DNA from 4 places in the Streptomyces sp. NPDC051214 genome. Region 4 is predicted to be linked to each of the others. Evidence: riboswitches for the same ligand, from Rfam matches in the RefSeq annotation. Region 4 holds a riboswitch; each other region holds the start of a gene.
The links. Region 4 has a riboswitch for thiamine pyrophosphate ahead of thiO (glycine oxidase ThiO). Riboswitches for the same ligand answer to the same signal wherever they lie in the genome.
Positions count from the first base shown of each region.

Region 1: it holds a riboswitch for thiamine pyrophosphate, as region 4 does, so the genes downstream of both, AB0M70_RS28585 (thiamine ABC transporter substrate-binding protein) here and thiO (glycine oxidase ThiO) in region 4, are expected to answer to the same signal.
Region 2: it holds a riboswitch for thiamine pyrophosphate, as region 4 does, so the genes downstream of both, thiM (hydroxyethylthiazole kinase) here and thiO (glycine oxidase ThiO) in region 4, are expected to answer to the same signal.
Region 3: it holds a riboswitch for thiamine pyrophosphate, as region 4 does, so the genes downstream of both, thiC (phosphomethylpyrimidine synthase ThiC) here and thiO (glycine oxidase ThiO) in region 4, are expected to answer to the same signal.

Region 1 is NZ_JBFBAT010000011.1:215,253-217,449, reverse strand. It holds gene AB0M70_RS28585 (thiamine ABC transporter substrate-binding protein) at 1-966, opposite strand, end outside; TPP riboswitch at 1,039-1,156, opposite strand; gene rlmN (23S rRNA (adenine(2503)-C(2))-methyltransferase RlmN) at 1,206-2,197, opposite strand, start outside.
Region 2 is NZ_JBFBAT010000012.1:60,351-62,547, reverse strand. It holds gene AB0M70_RS29295 (MFS transporter) at 1-455, opposite strand, end outside; TPP riboswitch at 974-1,099, shown strand; gene thiM (hydroxyethylthiazole kinase) at 1,147-1,926, shown strand; gene thiE (thiamine phosphate synthase) at 2,161-2,197, shown strand, end outside.
Region 3 is NZ_JBFBAT010000017.1:85,369-87,565, forward strand. It holds gene thiC (phosphomethylpyrimidine synthase ThiC) at 1-1,415, opposite strand, end outside; TPP riboswitch at 1,408-1,561, opposite strand; gene AB0M70_RS35495 (YibE/F family protein) at 1,633-2,197, shown strand, end outside.
Region 4 is NZ_JBFBAT010000009.1:209,379-211,575, reverse strand. It holds gene thiO (glycine oxidase ThiO) at 1-1,033, opposite strand, end outside; TPP riboswitch at 1,031-1,143, opposite strand; gene AB0M70_RS24600 (FAD-dependent oxidoreductase) at 1,328-2,197, shown strand, end outside.

The DNA of each region.
Region 1 (2,197 bases), on a different contig from region 4:
GTTCTCCCGCACCGGGTTCACGAACATGTTCAGCGGCATGTCGCCCTGGAACTTCTCGCCGATCAGGAAGTCGAGGAGCGCCTTGCCGCCCTTCTCGTTCTTGGCGTTGGCGAGCAGACCCGCGTACTCGACCTGCCGGAAGCAGGTGCCCTTCGCGACGCCGGTCGGCGCCTCCTTGGGCTGCGGCTTGGCGTAGAGCACCTCGACGGGCGGCGAGGAGGCGTACGAGACGACGAGCGGCCGGTCGCCCTTGGCCTTCTTGCCGCCGGCGGACCCGGAGAACTCCTCGTCGTAGGCCTGCTCCCAGCCGTCGACGACCTTGACGCCGTTGGCCTTGAGCTTCTTCCAGTAGCCCTGCCAGCCCCCGTCCCCGTACTCGGCGGCCGAGCCGAGCAGGAAACCGAGACCGGGAGAAGAGGTGGCGGCGTTCTCCGTCACCAGCAGATTCTTGTAGGCGGGCTTGGTCAGATCCCCGAGGGACTTCGGCGGCGCCAGCTTCTTGTCGGCGAAGTACTTCTTGTCGTAGTTGACGCAGATGTCGCCGCTGTCGACGGGCGTGACCCGGTGCTTGTCCCCGTCGACCCGGAACTCCGACTCGACCTTCTCCGAGCCCTTGGCCTCGTACGACTGGAAGAGGCCGTTGTCGAGCGCGCGTGAGAGCAGGGTGTTGTCGACGCCGAAGAAGACGTCTCCCTGCGGGTTGTCCTTCGTCAGGATCGCCTTGTTCACGGCGGCGCCCGCGTCCCCGTCCTTGAGGACGTCGACCTTGTAGCCGGAGCTCTTCTCGAACGCCTTCAGCACGTCCTTGGAGACACTGAAGGAGTCATGGCTGACCAGCGTGACGCGCTTGGAGTCGGCGGCCTTGTCGCCGCTGTCGGACGAGCCGCACGCGGAGAGCGCGACAAGTCCGATGGCCGCCGCGACCGCGGTGACCGTGACCTTCTTGGTGGTGCTCACTGAGTTCATTCCTCCTGGAGTGACCAGGAAGAGACGCGGCCCTGCCCGCGGACCGGAGGGTCCGCGGGCAGGGCGCAACAGCTTGAGTGGTGTCCGAACTTCCTACCCGGAATGACCCGGGCAAGGTTCAGAGGGTCTGCGGCCAACCTGTCCTTGGCTGCCGCACTCTCAGCGCTGTGGCGCTCCCCTGTCGGAATATGAAGATGTGTTCCGGCTATGAAGTTGCGTTCAGTTGTGTTCCGGCCAGACTAACGCTCGGAAGCGGCGAGCTGACCGCACGCCCCGTCGATCTCCTGGCCACGGGTGTCACGAACCGTGACAGGTACCCCATGAGCGGCGATGGCGTTCACGAAGGCCTTCTCGTCCTCCGGCCGCGATGCCGTCCACTTCGAGCCCGGCGTCGGGTTCAGCGGGATCAGGTTCACGTGGACGGGCTTGTTCTTGAGCAGCCGCCCGAGCCGGTCACCGCGCCAGGCGTGGTCGTTGATGTCCCGGATCAGCGCGTACTCGATGGAGAGGCGGCGCCCGGACTTGGCGGCGTACTCCCAGCCCGCCTCGAGCACCTCGCGCACGTTCCACCGCGTGTTGACGGGTACGAGGGTGTCGCGGAGCTCGTCGTCGGGCGCGTGCAGCGAGATGGCGAGCCGGCACTTGAAGCCCTCGTCGGCGAACCGGTGGATGGCGGGCACGAGCCCCACGGTCGACACGGTGATGCCACGCTGCGAAAGGCCGACGCCGTCCGGCTCGGGGTCGGTGAGCCTGCGAATGGCCCCGGTGACGCGGTTGTAGTTGGCGAGAGGCTCACCCATGCCCATAAAAACGATGTTGGAGAGCCGCGCGGGCCCACCCGGGATCTCCCCGTCCCGCAGCGCACGCATCCCGTCGACGATCTGATGCACGATCTCGGCGGTGGACAGGTTCCGGTCGAGCCCGGCCTGCCCCGTGGCGCAGAACGGACAGTTCATCCCGCACCCGGCCTGCGACGAGATGCACATCGTCACGCGGTCCGGGTAGCGCATGAGCACGGACTCGACGAGCGTGCCGTCGAACAGCCGCCACAGCGTCTTGCGGGTGGTGTCGTCGTCGCAGCTGATGTGCCGCACCACGGACATCAGCTCGGGAAGCAGCGCCTCTTGGAGCTTCGTGCGCGAACCGGCGGGAATGTCGGTCCACTGCTCCGGGTCGTGCGCGTACCGCGCGAAGTAGTGCTGCGAGAGCTGCTTGGCGCGAAACGGTTTCT
Region 2 (2,197 bases), on a different contig from region 4:
TGCCAGTCCGCGTACTGCACCAGCAGCGCGGCCAGCGGCAGCCCGAGCGCCGCACCGATGCCCACCGTCGAACTCATCAGCGCCACCGCCGAACCCGTCCGCTGCGGCGGCAGCACATCCCGCAGGAAACTGATCGCCAGCGGCACCACCGCCGCACCCACACCCTGCAGCGCCCGCCCCGCCAGCAGCCACGGAAGCGTGGAGGCGAACGCACACACCAGCGATCCGGCGGCGAGCGCCCCCAGTGCGAGCAGCAGCATCCGCCGCTTGCCGTACATGTCCCCGGCCCGCCCCAGCAGCGGCGTGGCGACCGCACCGGTCAGCAGCGTGATCGTGACCACCCACCCGACATCGACCGGGGCCGCACCGGTCAGCCGGGGCAGCTGCGGCAGCAGCGGCACGACCGCGGTCTGCACCAGCGTGGTGACGATGCCACCGGCCGCCAGCACGGCCATGACCGCCCGGTCCGCGGCCGGAGCCGTCGACGGATGCGATTCAGCGGGCACAGCAGGACCCCCTCGGAGGTGAATGGCGTTCACCAATGTAGGTGAACGCCATTCACCTCGCAAGAGGTGTGGGCCGACCGGCCCGCAGCCTGCACCCCGACGCGAATCACCCCGTATCCATCCGGCACCTCTCGATGGTCGGTCATGGCCGTGAACTGCACGCCACCGCGCAGAAGATGAGCAAGTGTCAGCCACGCCCCTGGGCCCGACGACCGATGAGCAGCGACGTGATGCGCTTTGAAGGCGGCCGCGGCGGCGGCCGCGGTGGTGGTAGACACCGACCACGCCCCCCCGGCACCACCCCGACCACCGGACCGGCAGGCCCGACCACGCAGGTCAGCGCGGTTGCATCGGCACTAGCCCCTATTGGCCAGATAAATCCCCAGTTGAATTCCTCTGACTGACCTGTGTCGCGCCCTGAGGTGTCCCGAGGGTGAACTCACGTTCCCAAGGGAGGTACATTGCCTAGTGACCACCGCGGGAGCTCGGGAGTAGCCGGGCTGAGAGGGCGGACGGGACTTGATCCCCTTTCCGCCGACCGCATGAACCTGGACCGGGTAATGCCGGCGTAGGAAGAGTGTTGACGATGGATGCTGCCTCCGTACCTGCCCAAGACGGCCCTGCCGTCTCCCGTGCTGCCGTGGCGGACGTGATCACGTCCGTGCGGGCCTCCGCACCTCTTGTCCACTGCCTGACCAACGTCGTGGTGTCGCAGTTCACCGCGAACGTGCTGCTCGCGGCGGGAGCCGCCCCCGCGATGGTGCACAGCGCGGAGGAGGCCGGAGCACTGGCACGTGTGGCCGGGGGTGTCCTGGTCAACCTGGGGACGGTGACGTCCGTGACGGCGCAGGCCATGCGCGTCGCGGTCAAGGAAGCGGCCGCGGCCGGGCGCCCGTGGGTGCTCGACCCGGTGGCAGTCGGTCCGCTGCCCTGGCGCACCGAGCTCGCCCACGAACTCCTGGAGAGCGCACCTCCAGCGGTGATTCGCGGCAATCCTTCCGAGATCCTGGCACTGGACGGCGGCGGCACGGGCGGGCGCGGCGTGGACAGCACGGACGCCCCCGTGGCAGCGCTGGCCGCGGCCGGCGCGCTGGCCCGGCGCTACGGCTGCACGGTCGCCGTGAGCGGTCCGGAGGACGTCCTCACCGACGGGACGCGCGTGGTGCGGGTGGCCAATGGGGACCCGCTGCTGCCCCTGGTGACGGGGACCGGCTGCTCACTGGGCGCCTTGGTGGCCGCCTGCACAGCCGTCACCGACGACGCGCTGCTGGCCGCCACCGCCGCGACGGGCCTGCTCACCGTGGCCGGGGAAATCGCCGCCAGCCGCTCGGCGGGACCCGGCACGTTCGCGGTCGCACTGATCGACGCGCTGTACGAGCTCAGCCCGGATCAGCTCGCCGAGGCTCTCAACCTGCGTTGAGGTTGCGGGTGTTGCGGGCTTCCGCGGTGAGCGGTCGGCCTGGCCGCCAGCCGCTGGACAGCGCCCGCCCGACCTGAGGGCGATCCCCGGCACCAAGTCGGCCAGCCCTCGCCGACACGGACCCCACCGTCGTCAGCATCCCAACGTTTCTGCACGTCAGAACCCTCCTCTTCCCTGCACCTCCCGATGCGTTTCCCACGGCCTTCCCGGCCGGGAGACCCCAAGGAGCAACCCATGCGACCCCCACTTGACCTGTCCCTCTACCTCGTCA
Region 3 (2,197 bases), on a different contig from region 4:
TTCACGTCGTCCCGGTTGGGCAGGCCCAGGTGCTCCTTGGGCGTGACGTAGCAGAGCATCGCCGTGCCCCACCAGCCGATCATCGCGGCGCCGATGCCGGAGGTGATGTGGTCGTACGCGGGCGCGATGTCGGTGGTCAGCGGGCCGAGCGTGTAGAACGGCGCCTCCTCGCAGATCTCCTGCTGAAGGTCGATGTTCTCCTTGATCTTGTGCATCGGGACGTGTCCCGGGCCCTCGATCATGGTCTGTACGTGATGACGCTTGGCGATCGTGTTGAGTTCCCCGAGGGTGCGCAACTCGGCGAACTGCGCCTCGTCGTTGGCGTCCGCGATCGAACCGGGCCGCAGCCCGTCGCCGAGGGAGTACGTCACGTCGTACGAGGCGAGGATCTCGCAGAGCTCCTCGAAGTTCTCGTAGAGGAAGCTCTCCTTGTGGTGCGCGAGGCACCAGGCCGCCATGATCGAGCCGCCGCGCGAGACGATGCCGGTCTTGCGGTTGGCGGTCAGCGGGACGTACGGGAGGCGCACGCCCGCGTGCACCGTCATGTAGTCCACGCCCTGCTCGGCCTGCTCGATGACCGTGTCCTTGTAGATCTCCCAGGTCAGCGCCTCGGCCTGGCCGTCGACCTTCTCCAGGGCCTGGTAGAGCGGCACGGTGCCGATGGGCACGGGGGAGTTGCGCAGGACCCATTCGCGGGTGGTGTGGATGTTGCGCCCGGTGGAAAGGTCCATGACCGTGTCGGCGCCCCACTTGGTCGCCCACGTCATCTTGTCCACCTCCTCCTCGATGGAGGAGGTGACCGCGGAGTTGCCGATGTTGGCGTTCACCTTCACCAGGAACTTCTTGCCGATGATCATCGGCTCGATCTCCGGGTGGTTGACGTTGGCGGGGATCACCGCGCGGCCCGCGGCGACCTCCGCGCGCACGACCTCGGGATCGAGGTTCTCGCGGATCCCGATGAACTCCATCTCGGGCGTGATCTCGCCACGGCGGGCGTACGCGAGCTGCGTCACCGCCTGCCCCGCGCGCCCCCTGCGCGGCTGGCGCGGGCGGCCCGGGAAGACCGCGTCGAGGTTCTTCAGGCCGCCGCGGGGCGAGGTGTGCTTGATGCCGTCGTCCTCGGGACGGGGCGGGCGGCCGGTGTACTCCTCGGTGTCGCCGCGGGCGATGATCCAGTTCTCCCGGAGGGGCGCGAGGCCCCTGCGGACGTCGGTGTCGACGGATTCGTCGGTGTACGGCCCCGAAGTGTCGTACAGGGTCACGGCCTTGCCGTTGGTGAGGTGCACCTGGCGGACCGGCACCCGCAGATCGGGGCGCGAGCCCTCGACATACGCCTTGTGCCAGCCGATGGACTTCCCGGCCTCGTCGCCCTGGTTCTGCGTCGAGGCAGGCGTGCGTGCGTCCGATGTGGTCATGAGACCTACTCCCTACGCCGGCATTACCCGGTAACAGGTTCGGCGGTCGACGCAGCGAATCCCGTACTTCGTGCACTTCCTGTGCCGATTCGTACGGGGGTCAGCGCCCTCTCAGCCCGGTGCTCCGAGCTCCCGCGATTGCAAAGGTGGCTCCACGCTAGCGTCATGTCGGGCGCGCTGAACAGAGGGCCCCGTCCGTTCTTGCGATGATCGGGCAGTGACCACCACACAGCCGCCGTCCCAGCCGCCCGTCCCGAACCGTCCCCCGGACCCGCACGGGCACTCCCACAGCCATGGTCCGGCCGCGCCGGTTTCGAAGCATCTGCGCAAGGTCATCGCCGCCGTGCTGATTCCTTTCGCCACGGCAGTGCTCGTGGGCCTCGTGGTGCTGTGGCCCGGTGGCGCGCCGGGCCATGAGCGCACCGGAGTCGGCTTCGACCGGCAGACGCAGTCGGCCGACGTGACGAAGGTGCAGGAGCTGCCCTGCAAGGACGTGAACGCCTCGCAGACCCCTCCCAACGGCGACACCTCCACCGCCGAGGGGCAGTCCGCGGAGTCCCGCGCGAAGGGCGTCTGCAAGAAGGCGACGATCGAGGTGACCAGCGGCAAGGACAAGGGCCGCACCTTCACCGAGATCGTCCAGCCGGACTCACCACGGCAGTTGCGCGAGGGCCAGCAGGTGGTGGTCGCCTACGAGCCCACGGCCCCCGAGGCGTTGCAGTACTCGGTCACCGACGTGAACCGGAAGTTCCCCATGGCGCTGCTCGCCGGGATCTTCGCGC
Region 4 (2,197 bases):
CCAGCTGCAGGCCGGGGAGCGCGGTCGGGCCGAGCAGCGGCGCGTTGTCGGGGGAGCCGGGGCGCAGGCCCGCGCGGGTCTCCGTCAGCGGCAGCTCCGTGATGCCGGGCACGAGCTCGTGGGCGTCCCGAAGCAGCTCGTACACGCCGCCGGCTGTGACCGTCGTGTCCCAGCCGAGCTCCTCGCTGGTCGCGCCGACGACGAGCTCGCCGTTCTCGCGCGGCACCAGGTAGACGTGGCTGCCGCGCACCACGGCGCGCACGGTGCGGCTCAGGAACGGCGCGAGACGCTGCGGCACCGTGAGCCGCAGCACCTGGCCCTTCACGGGGCGCACGGGCGGCAGGACGCCCTCCGGGACCCCGGCGAGGCGCCCGCTGAGGCTGCCCGCGGCGAGCACGGTCTGGCCGGCCTCCAGGGCGGTGCCGTCGGCGAGGACGACTCCGGTGGCCCGGTCACCCGTCACCGAGAGGCGCTCCGCCCACGCGTGGTGGAAGACCACGCCGGCCCGCTCACAGGCCACCAGGAGCGCCGCGGCGAGCCTGCGCGGGTCGACCTGGTGATCGCCGTCGACCCGGAGGCCGCCCCGGACGCCCGGCGCGAGCATCGGTTCGAGGCGGCGGCACTCGCGGCCGCTCAGCCACTCCGAGGCGAGCCCCGACTGCTGCTGCAGGGTGTGCAGCTCCCGCAGGTGGGCCCGGTCGTCGGAGTCAAGGGCGACGGCGAGCGTGCCGCACGCGCGGTAGCCGAGATCACGGCCGCTCGCCTCCGCCAGCTCCGCCGCGAAGTCGGGATAGCGCCGCGCGGAGGCCAGATTCAGGCCGAGCAGCGTCTGCTCCCCGTAGTGCAGCTCGGTGACGGCGGCCAGCATGCCCGCGGCGACCTGCGCCGCGCCGCCGCCGGGCTCGGGGTCCACGACCGCGACGGTCAGGCCGCGCTGCGCCGCCCGCCAAGCCGTGACCAGGCCGATGATGCCGCCCCCGACGACCAGGACGTCGGTCGTGTGCGTCGTACGGGGTGGTGTTCGTGGATGCATGGGTGTCCAGCCCCTCCCTTCGCCGGCATGACCCGGATCAGGTTCGTACGGTCGGAGGCCGTCCAGCCTCCCTCTCAGCCCGGTACGTCCGGGCTCCCGCGAGTGCTCTGCACGGCAACCCTAGCCCTTGGTGCCCCGGGCCAGGTAGGGCAGCTCCGCGGTCACGGGCAGTGACGGTGTGTCAGAGATCTCGCCGTCGCGCCCTGAGGCACGCCTCGTCCGCCGTCCTAGAGTGATCGGGTGAGTGAGCATCGGAGGCAGGAAGAGCGCCGGGTCGTCGTCGTGGGCGCGGGGATGGCCGGGGTGCAGACCGCCGTGGCCCTGCGCGAGCAGGGGTTCGCCGGCGCGGTCACCCTGATCGGCGCGGAGCCCCACCAGCCGTACGACAGACCGCCGTTGTCCAAGGCCGTGCTCCTCGGCAAGGCGGAGGGCTCCGCCTTCGACGTCGACTTCGAGGCGCTCGGCATCGAGCTGAGCCTGGGCCACGAGGTCACGGGGGTCCGCCCGGCCGACCACGAACTGGACACCGCGTCGGGGCCGGTGCCGTATGACGCACTGGTCATCGCCACCGGGGCCGAACCGATCACGCTCCCAGGGGTCTCCGGAGTCCGCGGCGTCCATCTGCTGCGCACGCTCGACGACGCCGAGCGGCTGCGCCCCGTGCTCGCCGAGCAGCACCGCATCGTGGTCGTCGGCGCGGGCTGGATCGGCGCCGAGTTCGCGACCGCGGCACGCGAGGCGGGCTGCCCGGTCACCGTCGTCGAGGCCGCGGAGCGTCCGCTCGCCGGGGCGCTGCCCGCGGAGGTCGCCGCCCCGATGACGGCCTGGTACGCCGACTCCGGAGCCGAACTGCGCACCCACGCGCGCGTGGACCGCGTCGAGCCCGGCAGCGTCCACCTGGCCGACGGCACCCGGCTGCCCGCGGACGCGGTCGTCGTCGGCATCGGCGCACGCCCCGCCACGGGATGGCTCGCGGACTCCGGCATCACCCTGGGCGCCCACCGGGAGATCCTCGCCGACGACCACCTGAGGACGTCGGAACCCGATGTGTACGCGGTCGGCGACTGCTCCTCCTTCCCCTCGGGGCGGTACGGCGAGCGTCTTCTCGTCCACCACTGGGACAACGCGCTCCAGGGCCCCCGCACGGTGGCGGCGAACATCATC